DNA from 3 places in the Mesorhizobium sp. M1409 genome. Region 1 is predicted to be linked to each of the others. Evidence: predicted binding sites of a transcription regulator. Region 1 holds the regulator's gene; each other region holds the start of a gene.
The links. Region 1 encodes PhoB, which activates phosphate uptake and scavenging genes when phosphate is short. Its sites were predicted from a motif close to TGTCATNNANCTGTCAT; they were not measured.

Region 1 (7,324 bases):
CCTTTACACCATCGTAGGTCCAGACAAGCTCATCCTTCGTCCAGAGCAGGCCATAGGTGTGGAAACCGTCGGTGTCCGCAACGTTCACCGTGGACGAAACCTTCGTGTGCGCTCCCGTCTCATTGGTATGCGCCGTCATGTAGAGCGTGTTCAGGTCCTGGCCGCGCGTTTCGACAACGTCCAGCTCCGGCGGCCACGATCCGTCTTCCGGAAGCAGCCAGAAGGCCGGCCATGCTCCGGCTGTTTCGGGCAGGTCCGCCCGCATTTCGAAATAGCCATAGGCTTGCGCGAAGGTGTCGTGCGTCGTCAGGATCCCCGAGGTGTATTCGTAATTGTTGATCAGAGGCTTGATGTCCTCCGGCGCCTGCGCCGCGGTGATGGTGAGGACGCCGTTTTCAACGCTGAACGGGTGGACGGAACTCGTCGGGCCATAATTGGCGTCGACATACCATTGCAACTCGCCATTGCTGCTCAATGTGCTGCCGTTCGGCGCTCCCCACCAGAAATTGGAATTCCAGGTGCCGTCCTGTCCGTTCCGAAGGCTCAGCGTGTTAAATTCGTCGGAGAAGGACAGCGTCATTCCGGACTTGTCTATCGGCAGCTCGAACTGGGTGGGCTGCAACTTGTCGATGGTCGTATTCTTGAACACCAGGATCTCGTCGGATCCGAGGTTCAGCATCACGTTTGATTCCACCTGAACCATCTGTGAACGGACGGCATCGAACGAAGTGAAGTCATAGCCGTTAAGGCGGACCGTATCAGTCGCACCGAAATCGAAGATAAGATCACTTCCATTTCCTTTAGAGATGGCGAAAGTGTCGGCGCCGTCTCCGCCGATCAGGACATCGTCGCCCTTGCCGCCATCCAGCGTCTGATGACCCGACCCGCCCTTGATGATGTTGTCCAACGCATTTCCGAACGCATATCGATTGGCGCCGGTAACGACGAGGTTCTCGAAATTGTCGGGGAGCTTGTAGCTCATCCATGTGTCGATCGTGTCGATTCCTGCCCCAGGATCCTCGACCACCTTATTGTTGGTGGAATAGAGGTGATAGTAGTCGTCGCCGGCGCCACCGTAGATCGTGACCTTGACGCCGGTGTCTCCCCAGAAGGAGTCGTTGCCGGAGGTGCCATGCAGTTCCGGTCCAGACCCAGTGGCCGAGAACCAATGAGTGGAAGCGCCGGTGTAGGGAAGAGGGATGCCTTTGGCGTTTACGACGGTGCTCATCAGAAATCCTTCCTCATGGTATCCGACCTGGTGAAATCATTCGATACGAGTCCCAGCGACTGCTTCCCAAGCAACGTTGCAACGGATGAAATAGTTCCAGGGAATCGTCATCCGATCCGAGATAATATTGACCATTCGGCGCACATACACTGAATAAAGAGAAGGAATCCGTCCTCCGTCAAAAATATAATTTTAATAAAATTCTATATTTATGTGAAAGTCGCGTGCTTTGACGGATATAGATAAATGCATTAGTTCAATCCTCGCTAGAAGGAGCACGATTTGGAGGGCAGAGTTTTACGGGCAAAATGGCGATTATGACCGACTAATCGCGAACCGTTCTTCCCGCGGCCAGCCGGACACAACAGCAGTTTGAGAGATCGCAGAGCAATCGAGTTGTGAAGTGACCGACCAGTTAGCCACGCACAATCAATTCCAGCATGGCTCACTCCGCTGCGGACGTTTCGCTGCGACCGGGCAACGACCGCGAAGGGTCGGTTAAAGATTTCAATCCCGCCTGCTTGAATGTCCGCCATCGCTTTTTGGATGCCAGAAGCCGCCTGTCGCCTTGGCCCAAATGCGGTCATTCGAAAACTGATGGGATGACCGCTCCTGGGCGCCACATGCTCGTTCTCCACCGATGAGACGAATGCAACATTCCACCCTTCGCGGCCGTTGGCGACCGCCTGCTGACCGAGCTTGAACCTGGGTTCCGATTTATCGGGATGGGATGGGAATTAATCTTCCCTGATCGCGTAGCCTGCACCTCGAATGGTGCGGATGACGTCGGGCATGCGGCCGTTGTTGACCGCCTTGCGCAGCCGGCCGACATGCACGTCCACCGTGCGTTCGTCGATGTAGATCGTCTCACCCCAGACATTGTCGAGCAGCTGGCTGCGCGAGAACACGCGGCCGGGATGGCGCATCATGAATTCGAGCAGGCGGAATTCGGTCGGCCCGAGCCGGATCTCGCTCTTCTTGCGATAGACCCGATGCGATTCTCGATCGAGCACGATGTCGCCGACCTTCAGCACGCTGGACAGCACTTCCGGCTTGGCACGGCGCAGCAGCGCCTTGACCCTGGCCATGAACTCCGGCGTCGAGAAAGGCTTGACCAGATAGTCGTCGGCGCCGGTCGAGAGGCCGCGCACGCGGTCGCTCTCCTCGCCGCGCGCGGTCAGCATGATGATCGGCAGCCGCTCGGTCTCGGGGCGCATTCGCAGGCGTCGGCAGAGTTCGATGCCGGAAACCGCCGGCACCATCCAGTCGAGCACCAGAAGGTCAGGCACGTTCTCCTGCAGCCGGATCTCGGCCTCGTCGCCGCGCGTCACCACCTCGACCTGATAGCCCTCGGACTCCAGATTATAACGGAGCAGCACGCCTAGCGGCTCCTCGTCCTCCACCACCATGATGCGTGGCGCGATCATCGGCTGGTCACCCCTGTCGTCATGCCGCCGGCGCGGACATTGTCGTCTCGTCCTGCTTCGGACGATTGGCCGGCAGCTGCGTGCCGGTCAAAACATAATAGGCATTTTCCGCGATGTTGGTGACGTGGTCGCCGATGCGCTCGAGATTCTTGGCGCAGAACAAAAGATGCGTGCACGCGGTGATGTTGCGCGGGTCTTCCATCATATAGGTGAGAAGTTCGCGGAACACGGAGGTGTATTTGACGTCGATGCGTTCGTCGTCGGCACGCAGTTTCGCCAGCGCGGCGGCGTCACGCGCCGCATATTCCTCGATGACGCCCTGCACCTGGATCAGCACCAGTTGTGCCATTCCATCGATCGAGTGCGAAAGGTCGCGCGGCGTAACGCTGAGGCCGACAGTGCCGACGCGCTTGGCGATGTTCTTGGCAAGGTCGCCGATGCGTTCGAGATCGCCGGCCATGCGGATCGAACCGACGACATGGCGCAGATCGTCGGCCATCGGCTGCCGCTTGGCGATCAGCGTGATGGCGCGGTCGTCGAGCTCCCGCTGGCGCGCGTCCATGATCGCGTCGTCGGAGACGACGCGCTGTGCCAAGGCGTTGTCGGAATTCAACAGCGCCTTGGTCGCACCGCCGACCATCGAGCTGGCGAGATCGCCCATGTCGCTGATGAGCTTGCTGATCTGACCGAGATCCTCGTCGAAAGAAGCGACTGTGTGTTCGCTCATGATCCTGTTCCTCGTATGCCTGAGCTCAGCCGAAGCGGCCGGTGATGTAGTCCTGCGTGCGCTTCTCGCGGGGCGACGTGAAGATCTTCTCGGTGCGGTCGAACTCGACCAGCTCGCCCAGATACATGAAGGCCGTCTGCTTCGACACGCGCGCCGCCTGCTGCATGTTGTGGGTGACGATGACGATCGTGTAGTCGGCTTGCAACTCGTCGATCAGCTCCTCGATCTTGGCGGTCGACAGCGGATCGAGCGCCGAGGCGGGCTCGTCGAGCAGGATGACTTCCGGCTTCACCGCCACGGTACGGGCGATGCAGAGCCGCTGCTGCTGGCCGCCTGAGAGGCTGAGGCCGCTGGCGTCGAGCTTGTCCTTGACCTCGGTCCAGAGTGCCGCGCGCTTCAGCGCCTGCTCGACGCGGCCGTCCATCTCGGATTTGCTCAGCTTCTCGTAGAGCCTGATGCCGAAAGCGATGTTTTCATAGATCGACATCGGAAATGGCGTCGGCTTCTGGAACACCATGCCGATCTTGGTGCGCAGCAGGTTGAGGTCCTGCGAGCGGTCAAGAACGTTCTGGCCGTCGAGCAGCACCTGACCGTCGGCCGTCTGCCTGGGATAAAGCTCATAGATGCGGTTGAAGACGCGCAGCAGCGTCGACTTCCCGCAGCCCGAAGGCCCGATGAAGGCGGTGACGCTGCGCTCCGGCAAGGACAGCGTGATGTCCTTCAGCGCCTTCGATTGGCCGTAGTAGAAGTTGAGGTTCTTGACCTCGATCTTGGCCTTGGCGGTGGCCTCGGCGGCGATCGTCATGTCTGGAGACAACATCTGGCTCATTTGTCCTCTCTGCGTCCGGTCAGGCTGCGCGCAACGATGCTGAGCGCGAGAACCGTCAATGTGATGATAAGTGCGCCGGTCCAGGCCAGTTGCTGCCATTCCTCGTAAGGGCTGAGAGCGAACTGGAAGATGGTGACAGGCAAGCTGGCCATCGGCGCGTTGAGATTGCTCGACCAGAACTGGTTGTTGAGCGCCGTGAAGAGCAGTGGTGCCGTCTCGCCGGAGATACGGGCGATCGACAGCAATATGCCGGTGACAATGCCGGAAAGCGCGGCGCGGTAGGCGACCGACTTGATGACCACCCAGCGCGGCGCGCCGATCGCGGTGCCGGCTTCGCGCAAGGCGTTCGGCACCAAATTGAGCATGTCTTCGGTGGTGCGCACCACAACCGGAATGACGAGGATGGCGAGCGCGACAGCACCGGCGATTGCCGAGAAATGCCCCATCGGCCGCACCATCAATTCGTAGACGAACAGGCCGATGATGATCGACGGCGCCGACAGCAGGATGTCGTTGATGAAGCGCACCACGGTGGTCAGCTTGGAAAAGCGACCGTATTCGGCCATGTACGTGCCGGCCAGCACACCGATTGGCGTGCCGACGATGACGGCGATGATCGTCATGACCACGCTGCCGTAAATGGCGTTGAGCAGGCCGCCGGCGTCGCCGGGAGGCGGCGTCATCTGCGTGAAGACGTCAAGGGACAGGCCGGCGGCGCCCTTGTAGACCAGCGCGCCGAGGATGAGCGCCAGCCAGGCAAGTCCGATGCCCGCCGCGGTGACGCACAGCGTCATCATCACGGCATTCTTCCTCTTGCGGCTCTGGTGAAGCGATGTGGCTGTCGACATCGGTCAGGCTCCGGTGCGGGCGTCGATGCGCATCAGCATGTAGCGGGCGATGGCAAGGATCAGGAAGGTGATGACGAACAGGATCAGGCCGAGCGCCACCAGCGAAGACGTGTAGAGGTCGCCGACGGCTTCGGTGAATTCATTGGCGATGGTCGCGGAGATCGTCGTTGCCGGCGCGAACAGCGAGGTCGAGATGCGGTGCGCGTTGCCGATGACGAAGGTCACCGCCATGGTTTCGCCCAGCGCGCGGCCAAGGCCGAGCATGACGCCGCCCATGATACCGATCCTTGTGTAGGGAATGACGACGCGGCGGGTCACTTCCCAGGTCGTGCAGCCGATGCCGTAGGCGGATTCCTTCAGCACCGGCGGCACCGTGTCGAAGACGTCCTTGGTGATCGAGGTGATGAAGGGCAGCACCATGATGGCCAGGATCAGCGACGAGGTCAGCAGGCCGATGCCATAGGGCGGACCGGCAAACAGGCTGCCGAGGCCGGGAATGCCGTGGAACACGCCGATGATGAACGGCTGCACGATCGTCTGCAGGAACGGCGCCAGCACGAACAGGCCCCAGATGCCGTAAATGATCGAGGGGATGCCGGCCAGCAGTTCCACCGCCATGCCGATCGGCCGCCGCAACGGGCGTGGGCAAAGCTCGGTGAGAAAGATGGCGATTCCGATGCCGAGCGGCACGGCAATCAGGATGGCGATGGCCGACGTGATGATGGTGCCGTAGATCGGTGCCAGCGCGCCGAACTTCTCCGTCACCGGATTCCAGCTTTCGCTGGTCAGGAAAGAGAAGCCGAAGGTCGACAGGGCTTGCCAGGATCCGGCAAACAGCGAGATCGCGACGCCGCCAAGCAGGACCAGCACCAATATGGCGGCGGCCCGGGTCATCCCGTGGAAGATTGCGTCGGTCAGCGCGAATCGTCTGACGATCGCATCGCGCGAACCTCGAATGGCTGGCAAGGCTTCCTGGACAGCGCTCATGTGAAGCTCGGCTCTTTGAGTTGAGGAAAAAGGAGCGCCGCGCCGCGGCGCTCCTTCAAAGGTTATTACTCGCCTGCGTAGACGGGCTTCCCGTCGGCCTGGATGTCGGCCTTCCAGGAGGTCTTGATCAGGTCGACGACGCTGTCGGGGATCGAGACATAGTCGAGCGCCTTGGCGGTTTCCTTGCCGTCCTTGTAGGCCCAGGCAAAGAACTTCAGCGCTTCACCGGTGGCGGCGGCATCGTCGGGAACCTTGTGGATCAGCACCCAGGTCGAAGCAGCGATCGGCCAGCTGGTGTCGCCGGGTTCGTTGGTGATGATGACGTTGAAGTTCTTCGCGCCTTTGAAATCGGCATTCGAAGCAGCCGCACCGAAGGATTCGAGCGACGGCTCGACGACCTTGCCGGCGGCATTCACCAGCTTGGAGTAGGAAAGGCTGTTCTGCTTGGCATAGGCATACTCGACGTAGCCGATGCTGCCGTCGGTCTGCTTGACGGTATTGGCGACGCCTTCGCTGCCCTTGGCGCCTACGCCCGTAGGCCATTCGACGGCTGTATCCGAACCGACCTTGTCCTTCCAGTCGGGCGACAGCTTGACCAGATAGTTGGTGAAGTTGAAGGTCGTGCCCGACCCGTCCGAGCGATGCACGACGGCGATCGCGGTGGACGGCAGGGTCAGGGTCGGGTTCAGCGCCTTGATCGCAGCATCATCCCAGGTGGTGATGGCGCCGAGGTAGATCTGGGCCAGGGTCGCGCCGTCAAGAACCAGTTCGCCCGGCTTGATGCCGGTCAGGTTGACGATCGGCACGATGCCGCCCATCACCATCGGGAACTGCACGAGGCCGTTCTTTTCCAGGTCGGCATCGGACATCGGCTTGTCGGTGGCGCCGAAGGTCACGGTCTTGGCGATGACCTGCTTGATGCCGCCGCCCGAACCGATCGACTGGTAGTTGAGGCCGACGCCGGTGTCTTTCTTGTAGGTGTCGGCCCATTTGGCGAACACCGGATAGATGAAGGTCGAGCCGGCGCCGGAAAGATCAGCTGCCATTGCCGCGGAAAGGGTGAAAGTGGACGCCGTAGCCATTGCGATCGCAACGGCCGCCGAGCGGATGAAATGTCTCATGTGGCCTGCTCCTGTTCGGAAGATGGTCTCTCGGCGCCATTGCTCTCGGCGCCCGCTGAGGCCAATAGCCTTCGATTATTACAGTCGCATGACAGTTTGATGTCACCCCGGTAACGCATGATCGGGACGAACAAATTGTGGCCTGGCCAGCACTCCC
Region 2 (7,324 bases), on a different contig from region 1:
CCGCCTTGCGTCCCGCCGCCTGCATGTAGGTGGGAACATTGCCGAGCATCTGCCCGCCGGGATAACCGACCGCCTTGACGTCGGGATTGTTGAGCAGTGCCGCGGTGATCACCGGAATCGCCAGATTGGGATCGGACGCCCATTCGCCACTTGGCGGCGACGACAGCTGGATGACTTCGACGCCGGCCTCCTTGAGCGCCGCCACCGTGCCGCGCTCGCGCGCGCCACGGGCCTCGTTCTCGAACGGGCCGATCATGATCGCCTTGTCGCCGGCCTTGAGCTTGCCGAGCTTGAACGCCTCGGCACCGAGCGCGCGGCCCTGCTGCTCCTGCTGGGCGCCGACATAGCCGCCGCCGAACGCTTCCACCACCTTCGGCACCGGCACGTTCTGGTACATCATCTTGATGCCATCCTTGTGCGCCTGCTCGGCCAGCGGCATGATCGCGCCGTCGCCGGGATGGCCCATCATGGCGATGCCGTTGGGCTTGACCGCGACCGCCTCTCGCAATTGCTGCACCATCTTTTCAACGTCCCATTGGGAGAAGATGTAGTCGACCTTCGGTCCGAGATCGGCCGCCGCCTGCTTGGCGCCATTGTAAACGATGGTACCGAAAGCGTCGCCCTCGGCGCCCCCGACGAAAAAACGGATATGGACGTCCTTGCACCATTGGGCGTCGAGCGCCTGCGCGGGCAAGGTGGAAATTGTGGCGCAGAGCGCCGTGGCGGCGGCCACGACGGTCGAGCGCAGAAGTGTCGTTCTCTTCGCGATGCTCATGCACTTATCCTCCCTTTTGTCCTCGCAATCCGAGGGCTTTCAACATTCGCTTCGGCAGTGCGCCGCGGACTTCCGGCTGGCTCCCCCCGCCGGTCTGCTCTCACACCGGGTTTGGCAGGTAGCTGGCGCCTCCCCGGCATTGCTTCAGATATTCCAGGGCCCGTGCCTGGCCTGTGATTTCCAGATCGCCGCGATAGACCGGATCGTGCCAGCCCTCGATGTCGATGGCGCCCTTGTAGCCGGCCAGCCGCAATTCGCTGATCACCCGCGTCCAGTCGCTGTCGCCGAAGCCCGGCGTGCGCATCTGCACGAAAGGCAGCCGACCGAACACGCCATGCTCGCGGATCACGTCCCAGCGTACCGTCGCGTCCTTGCCGTGGACGTGGAAGATGCGCGGCGCCCATTTGCGGATCTGCGGCATCGGATCGATCAAATAGACGAGCTGGTGGCAGGGCTCCCATTCGAGACCCAGATTGTCGTCGGGCACTTCGTTGAACATCAGCTCCCAGGCGTCCGGATTGTGGGCGATGTTCCAGTCTCCTAGAGCCCAGTTGCCGTCCATGGCGCAATTCTCGAAGGCGATGCGCACGCCCTTGTCGGCGGCGCGCCTGGCCAGCGGCCCCCAGACCTCCTTGAAGCGCGGCAGGCTGTCGGTCAGCGGCTTGCCACGCAGGCGCCCAGTGAAGCCGCTGACCATCGAGGTGCCGAACAGATGCGCATTGTCGATCACCGTTTCCCAGGCCTGGAGCACGCCGCGGTCGACATCGCCGCTCTCCAGCGGGTTGCCGAACACGCCGAGCGAAGACACCGCGACATCGGCATCGCCGATCGCCTCACGGATCTGGCCGGCGAGCCGCGGCAGGTCCTTGCCGCCCAGCGTCTGCCAGAAGAAGGGCTGGATGCTCTCGAAGCCGAGCGGCAGGATCGCCTTGATGTAGGCCGCCGGGTCGTCGAGATTGGCCCGCACCATGGTGCCGATCCGGATGTCGAGAAGCGGGTTTGGCGTCATTGTGCGTCCTCTGCGATCGTCACCCGGCGGCCGGTCTCGGCGCTTTCGATCGCGCCAAAAACCATGGCCAGGCTCTTGATGTTATCAGCGCCGTGCGTCTCCGGCTCGGTGCCGGTCTCGATGGCGCGGATGAAATCCCTGATAATGCCGAGATGGCCATCGATGCGATCGGCCGGATCGAGCGGTGGCACTTCGATCGGCTGGGTCTTGTCAATCAGGCCGTCGCGGCCCGGCACCACCACTTCTGCCTTCAGCCCGTCGTGGCCGTCCCAGACCAGGCTGCCGCGCTCGGCGACGATGCGCCAGCTGCCCTCCCAGCTGGTGCGGAAGCCGTCGGCGCACCAGGAACCGGCATAGGTGAAGACCTTGCCCCCACCGAGATCGAAGACGGCGCTGGCCGACGATCCCTGCCGGTACCACGAATTGGCCGGCTCCCATTCCTGGCAATAGACGCCGGCCGGCTCGCCGGCGACCATGTAGCGGGCGGCGTCGAATGTGTGGATCGCCATGTCGAGCAGCAGCACATGCGCCATCTCTTCGCGAAAGCCGCCGAAATGCGGCGCGACGAAGAAGTCGGCGTGGATGCTGGTCGGCGCGCCGATGGCGCCGGAGTCCAGAAATCTCCGGATGCGCCTGACATTGGCGACATAGCGACGGTTCTGGACGACGGCATGGACACGCCCGGCCTGGCGGGCCGCCTCGACGATGGCCCGCGCATTCTCCGGACTGTCGGCGAGCGGTTTTTCCGTCAAGAGATGGCAATGATGGGCAAAAGCGGAAAGCGCGACTTCGCGCCGGGCGGCGGGAACCACCACATCGAAGACCGCGTCAGGCCGGGTCTGGCCGAGCACGGCGTCGAGGTCGCTGCCGATGACGGCATTGGTGAGGTCGTATTCGCGCGCCCTCGCCCGCGCCCTGTCGGCGTCGAGGTCGACAAGGCCGACAATGGCAAGCCCGTTGATCTGCCGCACGGCATCGAGCCAGGCTTTGCTCATCGCTCCGCAGCCGACCAGGACGACATTGATCATCCAGCACTCCTCCCTCTCGGTCCCTCCAGACCGATCGTCACGGCATTCACGGCAAGGCCGTAAACGGTTTTCCGTAAACGTTTACGAGAACACACCCGAAGGCGTAGAATGTCAATTGGCCGCTCGCGAAAATCGTCTTGTCGCCTTGGCCTGGGCGGCTGCCGGTGCTAGCCAAGCAAGGGGGAGAACAGTCACTTGGCATCCAGCATTCACGACCTTGCCCGTCACCTGAACATTTCGATCGGCACGGTGTCGCGCGCCCTCAACGGCCGCGCCGATGTCAATGCCGACACGCGCCAACGCGTGCTCGAGGCAGCCAGGACGCTCAACTATTCGCCGAACCAGTCCGGCCGCAGTCTCAGGCAAGGCGCCACCCATTCGATCGCCTTCATGCTGCAGCCGCATCCAGGCGACCAGCAATATGGCGAGCCGTTCTTCATTCCGTTCCTGATCGGGCTGCAGGCCAGGCTCGCCGAAAGCGGACTCGACCTGATCGTGGTCATGGGTGCGCCCGGCGACTACCAGCAGGAGCGGCTGCGCCGTGTCGTCGAGACGCGCCGCGCCGATGCGGTGCTGCTGGCCTGGACCCGGCGCGAGGACGAGCGCATCGACTATCTCACCCAGACCGGTTTTCCGTTCGCCACGCTCGGGCGCAGCCGTTCCGGGGCCAAGTCCTACCCTTCCCTCGACCTCGATTTCGAAAAAGCCGGAGCCGATGCGGTCGACCGCCTCGTCGCGCGCGGCCACCGCCGCATCGCCGCCGTCCGCCCGTCGCTCGATCTCAACTTCGTCTACCTGTTCCTGGCCGGCTACCGCAAGGCCCTGCGGCGGCACGGCATCGAGGTCGACCCCGAGTTGATTGCGTCCGGCTTCATCAACGAGGCCGGCGGCTACGAGGTGACGCCGCGGGTGATGCGCTCGAAAGACCCGCCAACCGCCATCATCTTCAACAATGACGCGATGGCGCTTGGTGGCTGCAAGGCGCTGGCCGAGATGGGCATCAGGCCGGGTCACGACATGGCGGTGACCGTCATCGTCGACACACCGCTCTGCCGCTACTTCTCGCCGGCGCTGACCGCCTTCCGCCCGGCGCTGGAGCCGATGGGACAGCGGCTCGCCGAAATGCTGCTGGCGTCAATGCCGGCCTTCGCCGGCCCGGAAGGTCCGCGGGTCATGCGCGAGGTCTGGCCGCTGGAGCTGATCGCGCGCGACAGCGATTGATCGTGGGCGAGGCCGGCAAAGACGCTCAATCCACCTTCTCCTCGCCCTTCTCGCCGGCCTTGACGATGTCACCGGTGGTGAACAGGATTTCCTTCAGTTCCGCCCGCCAGTCCTCCTTCTGGCGCAGCAGGAATTCGAGATCCATGCCGAAATGCTTGAACTCCTCGCCTTGCGCGTTCTTCATGATGGCCCGCGCTTGCGCGTCTTTTTCCACCGACATGCGCTGTTCGTACCAGCTGATCGCTTCCGCCTCCTCGATCAGCGAGGTGATCATGCGGGCAAAGGTCCGCACCTCCTGCGTCAATTCTTCGGGCGGTTCGTGATACTGGTCGAATCCCATGTCGTCCTCCCACAATGGCTGGCAAATGCGACAAGGCACCGGCCGTAACCCTGAATGTCTTGGGACGCCGCTGGTTCCGCGGCGTGGCCGCAATTCGGCAGGAGCAAGAAATCAAACGCCCGTAGCGGCGCTGTCTCACGACACCGGCGCCGCTCCACCCTCCGCCGTTCGCGTGCCGAATGCCGGTGCACCCGACTTCATGTCGACATTGGAGGAGAAGGAGCCGTAGACGACCGGCGCACCGGGCCGCACGAGCTGCGCCAGCGTCAGCCCGGCCAGCGCTTCGGCATGCTGCAGCGTCAGCGCGCCGGCAACGGTAATCGGCGCCATGGCGCCCGCCAGGCAGAACGGCGTGATCACCGAGACTTGGCCCGCATGTGCAAAATCGATGATGCCTTGCGCCATCGGAATGTCGGCGCGGCGAGTTGGTGTTGATGACGGTGTAACAATGGGCGCCTGCCAGAAACTCCTCCTGCGACAAGCCGCGCGCCAGCTGCAGCATCTCGAAGCCGTCCTCGATTTGCGGTGTGCCGCGCGCGCGAACACGAACCTGGCATGCATCATGCGCTGTCACGCAAGCATCATGTTCGCGCCGTAGACCGCGCTTCGGGAGGTGCTAGCTGCATCATCGTTGTCGCACCTCTTCAGCTTTTCGTCCCGCGGCCGCTCCGGCACATCTGTCACAAAGAGGACTATCCATGAAACACCTGTACCGAACCGCGTCGCTCGGCATCGCGCTGGCCTTGTTCACCGCCTTGACGCCGGCGCTCGCCGACAGCACCGCGACGATCGGCGGCCTCGTCAACAAGGGACTGGTCGGCGTCGGCCGCATCCCGGCCGCTCTGCGTGACAAGTTCGGCGAGACGTTCGGCTCGGGCTCCGGCATGTCGATCGACACCGCCAGCTGGACGCATGACGCGAGCGGCTACAAGGGTTCGCTCTGGCTGCTTCCGGACCGAGGCTACAATGTCGTCGGCACCACCGACTACCGGCCGCGCCTCAACACGATCGGCATCGAGTTTACCCCGGTCACACCAGGTGCGGCACCCGCCGCCGGCCAGGAGCAGACGGGCATCACGGCGACGCTTATCGAGACCATGCTTCTCACCGACGACAAGGGCGCCGATGCCACCGGCCTCGATCCGCTCAACGGCGTGCGCGCGGCAAGCGGCGACATGCCGATCCTGCCCGAAGCCAACGGCAAGCTGGCGCTCGACAACGAGGCGATCGCGCGCCTGCCCGACGGCACCATGTTCATCTCCGACGAATACGGCCCCAACATCTACCGCTTCTCCGCCGACGGACATCTGTTGTCGGCGACCCAGCCGCCGGCGGCGCTGGTGCCGATGCGCCGCGGCGCGCCGAACTTCGCCTCGGACAATCCCGGCCCGGGTGCCGCCGAGCCCGATCCGAAGGATCCCGATAGCGGCCGCCAGAACAACCAGGGCCTCGAAGGCATGGCGATGACGCCCGACGGCAAGTTCCTGATCGCCGTGCTGCAGTCGGCACCCAGGCAGGATGGCGGCGATTCGCCCGCGACGCGCCAGAACACCAGGGCGCTGGTCTATGACGCATCCGACCGCGCCCATCTCAAGCTGGCGCATGAGTATGTCGTGCCGCTGCCGGTGTTCACGGATGCCAAGGGCAAGACCAAGATCGCCGCGCAAAGCGAGATCGTGGCGTTGTCGGATCAGACGTTCCTGATGCTGGCGCGCGACAGCGGCAACGGCCAGGGCGTGAAGGGCGACACCTCGCTGGTGCGCCAGATCTTCGTCGTCGACGTCTCGGCCGCGACGGACATCGCCGGCGGCGCGTTCGATGCCGCCGGCAAGCCGCTGGCGCCCAAGGGCGTGCTCGACCCATCGGTGACGCCGGCCAAGCTGACGCCGTTCATCGACATCAACGACAATGCCGAGCTCGGCCGCTTCGGCCTGCACAACGGCGCGCCGAACGACAGGAACAACCTGTCGGAGAAGTGGGAGGCGATGTCGCTCGCCAGCGTGCTCGATCCGAAGCTGCCCGACGACTATTTCCTGTTCGTCGCCAACGATAACGACTTCCTCGCCCAGGACGGCTTCCAGGTCGGCGCGCCCTACAAGGCCGACGACGGCGCCGATGTCGACACCATGTTCCTGGTCTACCAGGTCACGCTGCCGGGCCTGGCCAAGAAGTAACGACCACTGCCCAGGCGGGCGCGCCGAGCGCGTCCGCCTGAGCAGATCGTGAAGGCTTAGTTCAGCATCTCCGCATCCCTTGGCACGCCGGCATCGATCGGCTCGGCAGTCCTGTTCGACACGGCGGTGATCTTGCCGGCGGCCGACAGATTGGGGCGCACGAAGACCGGCGCGACGCCGTTGACCCGGCTGTAGAGGTCGATGATGTCCTGGTTCATGAAGCGCACACAGCCCGACGATGCGTTCTTGCCGATGGAATCCCACTCCGACGTGCCGTGCAGCCGGTACATCGTGTCCTTGCCGTCGCGGAAGAGATACAGCGCGCGGGCGCCAAGCGGGCTCTGCGGGCCGGGCGGCATGCCGTCCTTGTATTTCGCCAGTTCCGGCCGGCGCTGGATCATTTCCGGCGGCGGTGTCCAGACCGGCCATTTCTTCCTCGCCTGAACCACCGCGCTGCCGGTCCATCCGAAACCGGCCTTGCCGAGGCTGACGCCGTAGCGGATAGCCTTGCCGCCATCGCCCACCAGATAGAGGAAGTGCTCGGACGTATCGACGACGATCGTGCCGGGTTTCTCTCCGGTCGGGTCGGACACGATCTGGCGCACGAATTTCGGATCGAGCTTGGCCACCGGGATTGCCGGCAATTGATAGCCCTCGTCGGTGCGCGCCGCATACATGCTTGCGGCATCGCCGAAAGCCGGATCGCTTGGGGGTGCCGCCACCGGCGGCGGCGCCACGTCCGTCGTGGTGCACGCCGAAAGCGCAATCGAGGCCGCG
Region 3 (7,324 bases), on a different contig from region 1:
GATCAGGCAGGGTGAGGCGCGTATCGATGCCGAGCCGATTGACCTTGTAGCCGAGTCCGGCCAGCACGCGCGCGGTCTCCTCGCCGATCTGCACGAACCACGGGCTGCCGCCGGTCTCGACGAAGCGTCTGATGTAGTCGGACCGCAGCATTGGAGCCGCCACCGGGTCGCCGAGCGCGAAATGATGCTTCATCTTGGTGCCGAAGGCGATGTAGCCGTCGGCGTCGCCGAAATAGGAAAGCTTGTTTTGAACGGCGCTGGAATAGGCTAGCGAGAAGTCACCATGGCGGCGAACCAGCGCCAGGCGCTCGACATGCGTCAGCTCCTGCCGCGCCACCTTGGGCGCGGCGCCCTCAAGGATTTTGTCGAAATAGATCCGCAAGGAGGGCATGGTCGAGATTCCGCGTGCCGCCACAGCGTCGCGCGTTCAAGACGCGCAAAGGTGCTGTAACACTTTGATTCTGCGCATGACCTTGAAAACCGAACCCTGACTCCGGGCATGCGCGTGGGGATGACAGAGACCAGCCCCCAAAGGCCTCGAATCAATCACATTGCCGCGACCTGATTACCGCTGATATCGCGCATATGCCATACAGAGCGCAATCGCGGCCCAATGGATGGCTCGAAAATCGTATGGCTGGAAAATCAGTGGCGGTTTGCTCTATGGATCCTGCACGGGATCAAACGGTTACAGCGCCCTGCGAGCTTGCTGCAATGGTCGAATGGGGATTCGAGGGTGAATGACTGATACGACAATCCGATCGGTTGCGGACCTGCCGATAACGGTCGAGCCGGCAATCGTCGTCGGCGCCGGTGTTGCCGGACTGGTCGCGGCGCATGCCTTGATGAACGCCGGCGTTCCGACGGCAATCCTGGAAAAGGAAAGCCGGCTGGCCGAACCCTGGCATCGGCGGCATCAGCAGTTGCATCTCAACACCCACCGCAATCTTTCTTCGCTGCCCGGCCTTGCCTATCCCCCCGGCACGCCTGCCTTTCCGCAAAGGACGGCCGTCATCCGCCACATGAATGATTTCAGTGGGGAGAACCGGCTGCCGGTGCAGTTTGGCGTCGCTGTCGAAGAGATCACCTTCAAGGGCGATCATTGGGCGCTGCGGACCAGCGCCGGACCGCGCCTTGCCCGCAATGTCGTCATCGCCACTGGCCGCGACAGGCTGCCGTTCATTCCCGAATGGAAAGGCATGAAGGATTTCGCCGGCCGCATCATCCATTCGGCGGATTTCGGCGACGCGCAGGGCTATGCGGGCCAAAAAGTGCTGGTCGTAGGCGCCGGCAATTCGGGTTTCGACGCGCTCAATCATCTGGCCGGCATAAACACGGCAGCCATCTGGCTGTCGGCCCGCAACGGCCCCGCTTTGCTGCCCAAGCGGGTCGGCAAGGTCGCAGTACACAGGCTTTCGCCGCTCATGGCGCGCTTGCCGTTGTGGATCGCCGATGCGGTGATGGCGGCAACGCAGCGCCTGGTTTTCGGCGACCTGACCAAATTCGGCCTGCCGCCAGCGCCCTCGGGCGGCGCCAGCCGGTTGACCTCGGACTATACCGCGATCGCCGCCGACGACGGCGCGGTCAGCGCCATCAAATCGGGCAAGATTACCGTGGTGCCAGCCATACGGGAATTCACCCGCGACGGCGTGATACTGGCCAATGGCAGTCTGGTCTATCCCGACATCGTCATTGCGGCGACAGGCTATCGCACCGGGCTGGAGCCCATGGTCGGCAAGCTCGGCGTGCTCGACGGCAAGGGCGTTCCGCTCTTCAATGGCGGCCAATCCGATCCGAAATTCCCCGGCCTGTGGTTCACCGGCATGCGGCCAAGCATTCGCGGCTGTTTCGCCAATGCCGGCATCCTGGCCAAGGCGATCGCCAAACGGATCGCAGGTTCCGCTGGCGCCTCGTCCGGTGCCTCACGCTGATTTCGGCTCGAGCCGCCGGAACCCACGACCTCCATTAGCAAGTCCCTCCGCGAGCAGGGTGAGCACCAGTTGCAAACGAGTGCCTGATATCAGACCGCGATCTTGCCGCCACCCTGTTTGGTGATGGCGACCACCGCCGGCCGCACCGGCATGTCGGGCTTGAAGTCGGGCCAGCGCGTCGACAGGTCCTCGTAGTAGGATGGGCGGCCGAACGGCTCCCAGTCCTCGCCGCCATCGCCCGGATGCTGGACGGCGACGAAGGCGGTCTGATCGTCCGGTGCGAACAGCGGACCGCACATTTCGGCGCCGATCGGCACGCGGAAGAACAGTTTCGAGGTCGCCCGCGCCGACCCTTCGGTGTCCACCGCCCACAGGCCGTCGGTGCGGCCGGTGGCTTTCGGGCCCTGGCCGTCGGTGGCCACCCACAGGCGACCGGCCGAATCGACCGCGCAATTGTCGGGCATGCCGAACCAGCCATTGGCCGTCGTCGCCGTCGAGAAGGTGGCGCCGACATCGGCCACGGTGGGATCGCCGCATTTCAGCAGCACTTCCCACTTGCCCTTGGCAGCGGCGAAATCGCCGCCATCCTCCGATATTTCGATGATGTGGCCGAAGGCGTTTTCGGCGCGCGGGTTGGCGGCATCGACCTGGTCTGCCTTGCGCTTCGAATTGTTGGTCAGCATGACATAGACCTTGCCGTTGACGGCATTGGGCTGGATGTCTTCGGGGCGGTCCATCTTGGTGGCGCCGAGCAGGTCGGCGGCGCGGCGTGTTTCGATCAGCACGTCGGCCTGGCTGGCAAAGCCGTTTTCGGTCGTCAGCGGCCCCTGGCCGAAGACGATCGGCAGCCATTCGACCGAACCGTCGTCGGCGAACTTCGCGACATGCAGCGTGCCGTCGTCGAGAAGGTCCTTGTTGGCGGCATGGTCGTTCGGATTGAACGCCGCCTTGGTGACGAATTTGTAGACATAATCGAAGCGCTCGTCGTCGCCGAGATAGAAGACGACGCGGCCGTCCTTGGCGACGATCGATTCGGCGCCCTCGTGCTTGAAGCGGCCCATGGCGGTGCGCTTCCTCGGCGTCGAGGTCGGGTCGTTGACATCGACCTCGACGATCCATCCGAAGCGGTTGGCCTCATTGGGCTCCTTGGCGAGGTCGAAACGATCGTAATGCGCGGCCCATTCATACGCGCCTTCGGGAATGCCCAGGCGCTTGTAGTTGGCGGCCTCCTTGTGGCCCTCCGGCAGGTCGCCGGAGAAATAGCCGTGGATGTTCTCCTCGGCCATCACATAGCTGCCCCAGGGCGTGACGCCGCCGGCGCAATTGTTGAGCGTGCCGAAAACCTTGGCGCCGGACGGGTCGGCATTGGTCTTGACGCGGTCGTGGCCGGCGACCGGACCGGACAACGCCATTTCGGTGTTGGAGGTGATGCGGCGGTTGAGCTTTCCGTCGCGCACCACCTGCCATTTGCCCGAGACCTTGCGGATCTCGACGATGGTGCCGCCATGGGCAGCCATCTCGACATCGACCTGCTCCTTCGAGAGCGGTGCGACTTCGGCCGACTTCTTGCCATCCTTTTCGACGATCTTGACGATGCCCGGGAACATGAGATGCGGGTTGGTGTATTCGTGGTTGACGACCAGCAGGCCATGTTCGGCCGAACCGTCGATGGCGATGTAGCCGACATAGTCGTTGTTGTAGCCGAACTGCTTCGCCTGAGCCTGCGCCGACTGTTTCGCCGGGTCGAACTCCGGCGAATCGGCAAACAGCGGATCGCCCCAGCGCAACAGCACATCGGCGTCGTAGCCGGGCGCGACATGGTGCTTGTCGTCGATGCCGGCCTCCAACTCGTCGAACGCGAAGGCCGAGCCTTCCGCAGCCCGGGCTTCGTCGGCGCTGATAAGCGCCAGTGGGCTGACGGTGGCGGCGATGGCCGAGACGGCCAGCGAGCCCTTGAGGAAGCCACGGCGCGAGAACCGCGCGGCGATGACCTCGCCCATGGTGCGGTTGTCGGTGAGGTTGGTGGCCGGGCCGTCGTTTTCCTCGAGCAGGCTGGTGCGGAATCGGGCGTCGGGGGAGCGATGTTCGGTCATTTGGGGCTTGCCTCTGGCTTTGGGGGATGGCTGGAGCGTGTTGCCTGTTTAACCCCTTATATCCGGTCGATCACATTTTCGTGACAGCTCAGGCCGCTTTCAACCGCGTTCCACGATCTCGGCAGCCGACCCCTTTCGCAACGGCGCAATGTGGGGACCAAGGTCCCCGATCAGGCCAAGCAAAGGTCCCTGTTGGCGCGGCATCGGTCGTAGGCCCCCTATGCCAAAGCCGCTATGCCGGCAATGGTCGGCCGCTTGCCAATTTCGGCATCGGCCTGATGAAGAGGAGGACCGGGATGCGCGGATCGATCCCCACCCGCTATCGCCGGCTGACTCTGAGAGCGACATCGGCATTGGCGCTGGCCGTCGTCCCCTATCAACCCGCCTTCCATGGCTCCGCTTCTGGCATCGTTGCCGCGGCCGCGCATGCCAAGGATGGCGGACATGATGGCAGCGGTGGTGGAAGCGGTGGAAGTGCCAGCGGAAACAGCGGCAATTCCGGGCCCGGCGGCGGCGGCGATGGCGCCGGCAACGACCATGGCGGAACCGACAATTCCGGATCCGACAACGGCGGAGCCGGTCATCATGTCAATGCGGCCACTGGCGACAAGGTCGAGGTGGACGGCGACAAGATCAAGGTCGAGCATCCCGATGGCACCACGGAAGAGATCGAGAATGATCGTTTCGAGATGAAGGATGCCCTCGGCCGCACGATCATCGAACGTCCGGCGACGGCGCGCGATTTCAGTCGCCTCCAGGCATTGTGAGGCAAGGCCAGCAGGCAGCGGCCCGGCTTCACAAGTCACCTCCGCCGCCCCCGGCGGAGGTGACTTGATGTCCGGCGTCTGCCGCCGCCAGGCATCGGGAAAGCCAGTTTCCCGATGGCCATCGGCGGTCGCGCCGCCGTTCATACGGCACCTATTAGCACATGTGTAGGACTTTAGTCCAACCTTGCGCTTCCAAAAGTCCTAGGAGACAACCGCAACGGTCGGAGGTCGCTTCCGGGCACCACGTCTTTCGGCGATGTTGGTTGCAACTGCAGCGTTTGAGAGTGGGCGGGCCGGGCTCAATCGACGGAGATCAGGATGCACAGATCGCTCACGACCCGTTGTTGCCGGCTTGCGCTCAAATCCGCGGCTGCGCTGGCGTTGACCATCGCTCCCTATCAGATTGCCTTCGACGGCTCCGTTCCCGGGATTTACGCCGCCAGCGCACAGGCAGAAAAGGGTGGCAATGGCGGTGGCAACAGCGGCGGTGGAAACGGCGGCAACAGCGGTGGCGGCAATGGCGGCAACAGCAGCAGCGGGAATGGCAACAGTGGCAATGCCGGCCAGTCGGGAGCCAACAGAGGTAAGAACGACAATAGCGCGAGCCATGTCAAAGAGGTCGACGTGACAGGCAACAGGATCACAGTCCGGCATCCCGACGGCATAACGGAAAAGATCGAGAATGGTCGTTTCAGGATGGAGGATGCATTCGGTCGCACGATCATCGACCGCCGGGCCACGCCGGCCGATGTCAGCCGTCTCAAGACCTTGTGAAGCTAGCCAACAGGCAACGGCCGGCTTCGCATGTCACCTCCGCCGCCCCCGGCGGAGGTGACCTCGTTTTGCGGCTTAAGACTGGTTCCTGTCGCGGTCGCGCGCCTCACGCATCATCAAAGCTGCTTCGGTGCGGTTTCGCACATTGAGTTTCGACAGCACGCCGGTCATGTGATGCTTGACGGTCTTCTCCTGAAGTTCCAGCCGCAAGGCGACTTCCTTGTTGCTCAGCCCCTCCGCCACCAGCCGCAGGATTTCCGTCTGCCGCTCGGTGAGTTGCCGCAGCCGGTCCGCTATGCCGTTGGTCGGCTGCTGGGACTGGAGATCCGAAAGCAGTCGGGCCGACAGCGTCGGCGAAAGATAGCTTTCGCCGGCCGCCACATTGCGCAGGATGTCGGCAAGCGCGCGCGATCCGATACCTTTGAGGACATAGCCGCACACCCCTGCGTTCAGGGCCATGGTCACATCGGCATTGGCCTCCGAAACGGTCAGCATGACGATCTTTTGGGCGGGATGGCCGGCGAGGATGCTTGCGACCGCGGCCAGACCGCCGCCCGGCATTGAAATGTCGAGCAGCAATATGTCGGGCCGAACCGTCGCGGCGATGCGTTCGGCATCCTGCGCCGTGGCACCCTCGCCAGCCACCTCGAAGCCTCCGATCTCCGACAGGCTGCGCGTCACACCTTCGCGAAAGAGGGGATGATCGTCGATAATGGCGATGCGAATGGCGCCAGTCATGCTTGCTCCTCGACCGATAGACGGATTACCAATCGCGTGCCGTGCGGCCCGGTCAAGGTTTCAAACTGGCCGCCAATGCTTTCGACCCGCTCTCTGAGACCGGCGAGCCCGAGGCCCTCGTCCCGTGCGGGATCGAAGCCTGGCCCGGCATCCGATACTTCAACGAAAAGCCTGCCACCCTTCATCCCGGCACTCACCGCCTGATCCTTGCCTCGCGCGTGGCGATAGGCGTTGTTCAGCCCTTCCTGCACGAACCGATAGATGCTGATCTTCTCCGAGGCGCCAGGTTCTGGCAACTGCCCGGCCAGCGTGAGGGTTACGGACGTTCCCGTCCGCAGCTGGTGTTCGTTGACGGCCAGCCGAAGAATGTCGCTTGCGGCAGCCGTCTCGATCTGCGGCAGGACCAGGCCGGTGCAGATACCGCGTATTTCGCGCAGCGCATCCTCCAGTGTCTTGCGGATCATCGCGACCTCGGTCGAGCGGCTTTCACCCGAATGGCCATCGCCGGAAAACACCGGACTGTCCATGCGCAGCGCCGCCAGCGCCACGAGTTGCGCCGGACCGTCATGGAGATCGGCGCCGATGCGTCGCAAATATCTTTCGTTGAGCGCGGTGGCGCGACGGGACGCCCTCTGCACGCGCAGTCGCAAGGCGCTGTTCTGCGTCACCAGACCCTGCAGCTCCGACACCTGGCGGCGCAGCGCCCCGCGCTGATCGTCGATGGTGCGGCTGCCGCGCAGGACGATGCCCGACAGGAGCAGGAAGGCCGCCAGCGTCGCGCCGGCCACGACCAGCCAGCTTGACCACAGAGCGGAAGCCAGCGTGGCTTTGAAGTCGTCGGCGATCTCATAGAATTCGGTGACGGCCACCACCTCGCCGGACCACGGCTCGCGCACGGGATTGTAGATCTCCAGCAATGGCAGGCCGGAAGCCCTCTCCTCACCTTCATCGTCATCGAACGTATTGAATTCGGCGACGACACTGCCCCCGAAGGCGGAACGCAGGTTGTCGCTCGGATCGA

Region 2: the regulator PhoB is predicted to act here: its motif matches at 4,942-4,958, upstream of NKG99_RS06110 (esterase-like activity of phytase family protein).
Region 3: the regulator PhoB is predicted to act here: its motif matches at 4,094-4,110, upstream of NKG99_RS28545 (PhoX family protein).

The regions. Positions count from the first base shown of each region.
Region 1 is NZ_JAMYKV010000042.1:32,558-39,881, forward strand. It holds gene eglC (endo-1,3-1,4-beta-glycanase EglC) at 1-1,228, opposite strand, end outside; gene phoB (phosphate regulon transcriptional regulator PhoB) at 1,966-2,655, opposite strand; gene phoU (phosphate signaling complex protein PhoU) at 2,675-3,382, opposite strand; gene pstB (phosphate ABC transporter ATP-binding protein PstB) at 3,408-4,211, opposite strand; gene pstA (phosphate ABC transporter permease PstA) at 4,208-5,059, opposite strand; gene pstC (phosphate ABC transporter permease subunit PstC) at 5,063-6,046, opposite strand; gene pstS (phosphate ABC transporter substrate-binding protein PstS) at 6,112-7,167, opposite strand.
Region 2 is NZ_JAMYKV010000005.1:57,659-64,982, forward strand. It holds gene NKG99_RS06080 (substrate-binding domain-containing protein) at 1-775, opposite strand, end outside; gene NKG99_RS06085 (sugar phosphate isomerase/epimerase family protein) at 876-1,784, opposite strand; gene NKG99_RS06090 (Gfo/Idh/MocA family protein) at 1,781-2,812, opposite strand; gene NKG99_RS06095 (LacI family DNA-binding transcriptional regulator) at 3,008-4,033, shown strand; gene NKG99_RS06100 (ferritin family protein) at 4,059-4,373, opposite strand; partial or broken gene NKG99_RS06105 (trimethylamine methyltransferase family protein) at 4,545-4,911, opposite strand; gene NKG99_RS06110 (esterase-like activity of phytase family protein) at 5,072-6,547, shown strand; gene NKG99_RS06115 (L,D-transpeptidase) at 6,604-7,324, opposite strand, start outside.
Region 3 is NZ_JAMYKV010000049.1:41,154-48,477, reverse strand. It holds gene NKG99_RS28555 (phosphatidylglycerol lysyltransferase domain-containing protein) at 1-391, opposite strand, end outside; gene NKG99_RS28550 (flavin-containing monooxygenase) at 741-1,931, shown strand; gene NKG99_RS28545 (PhoX family protein) at 2,021-4,024, opposite strand; gene NKG99_RS28540 (hypothetical protein) at 4,321-4,791, shown strand; gene NKG99_RS28535 (hypothetical protein) at 5,173-5,565, shown strand; gene NKG99_RS28530 (LuxR C-terminal-related transcriptional regulator) at 5,641-6,303, opposite strand; gene NKG99_RS28525 (sensor histidine kinase) at 6,300-7,324, opposite strand, start outside.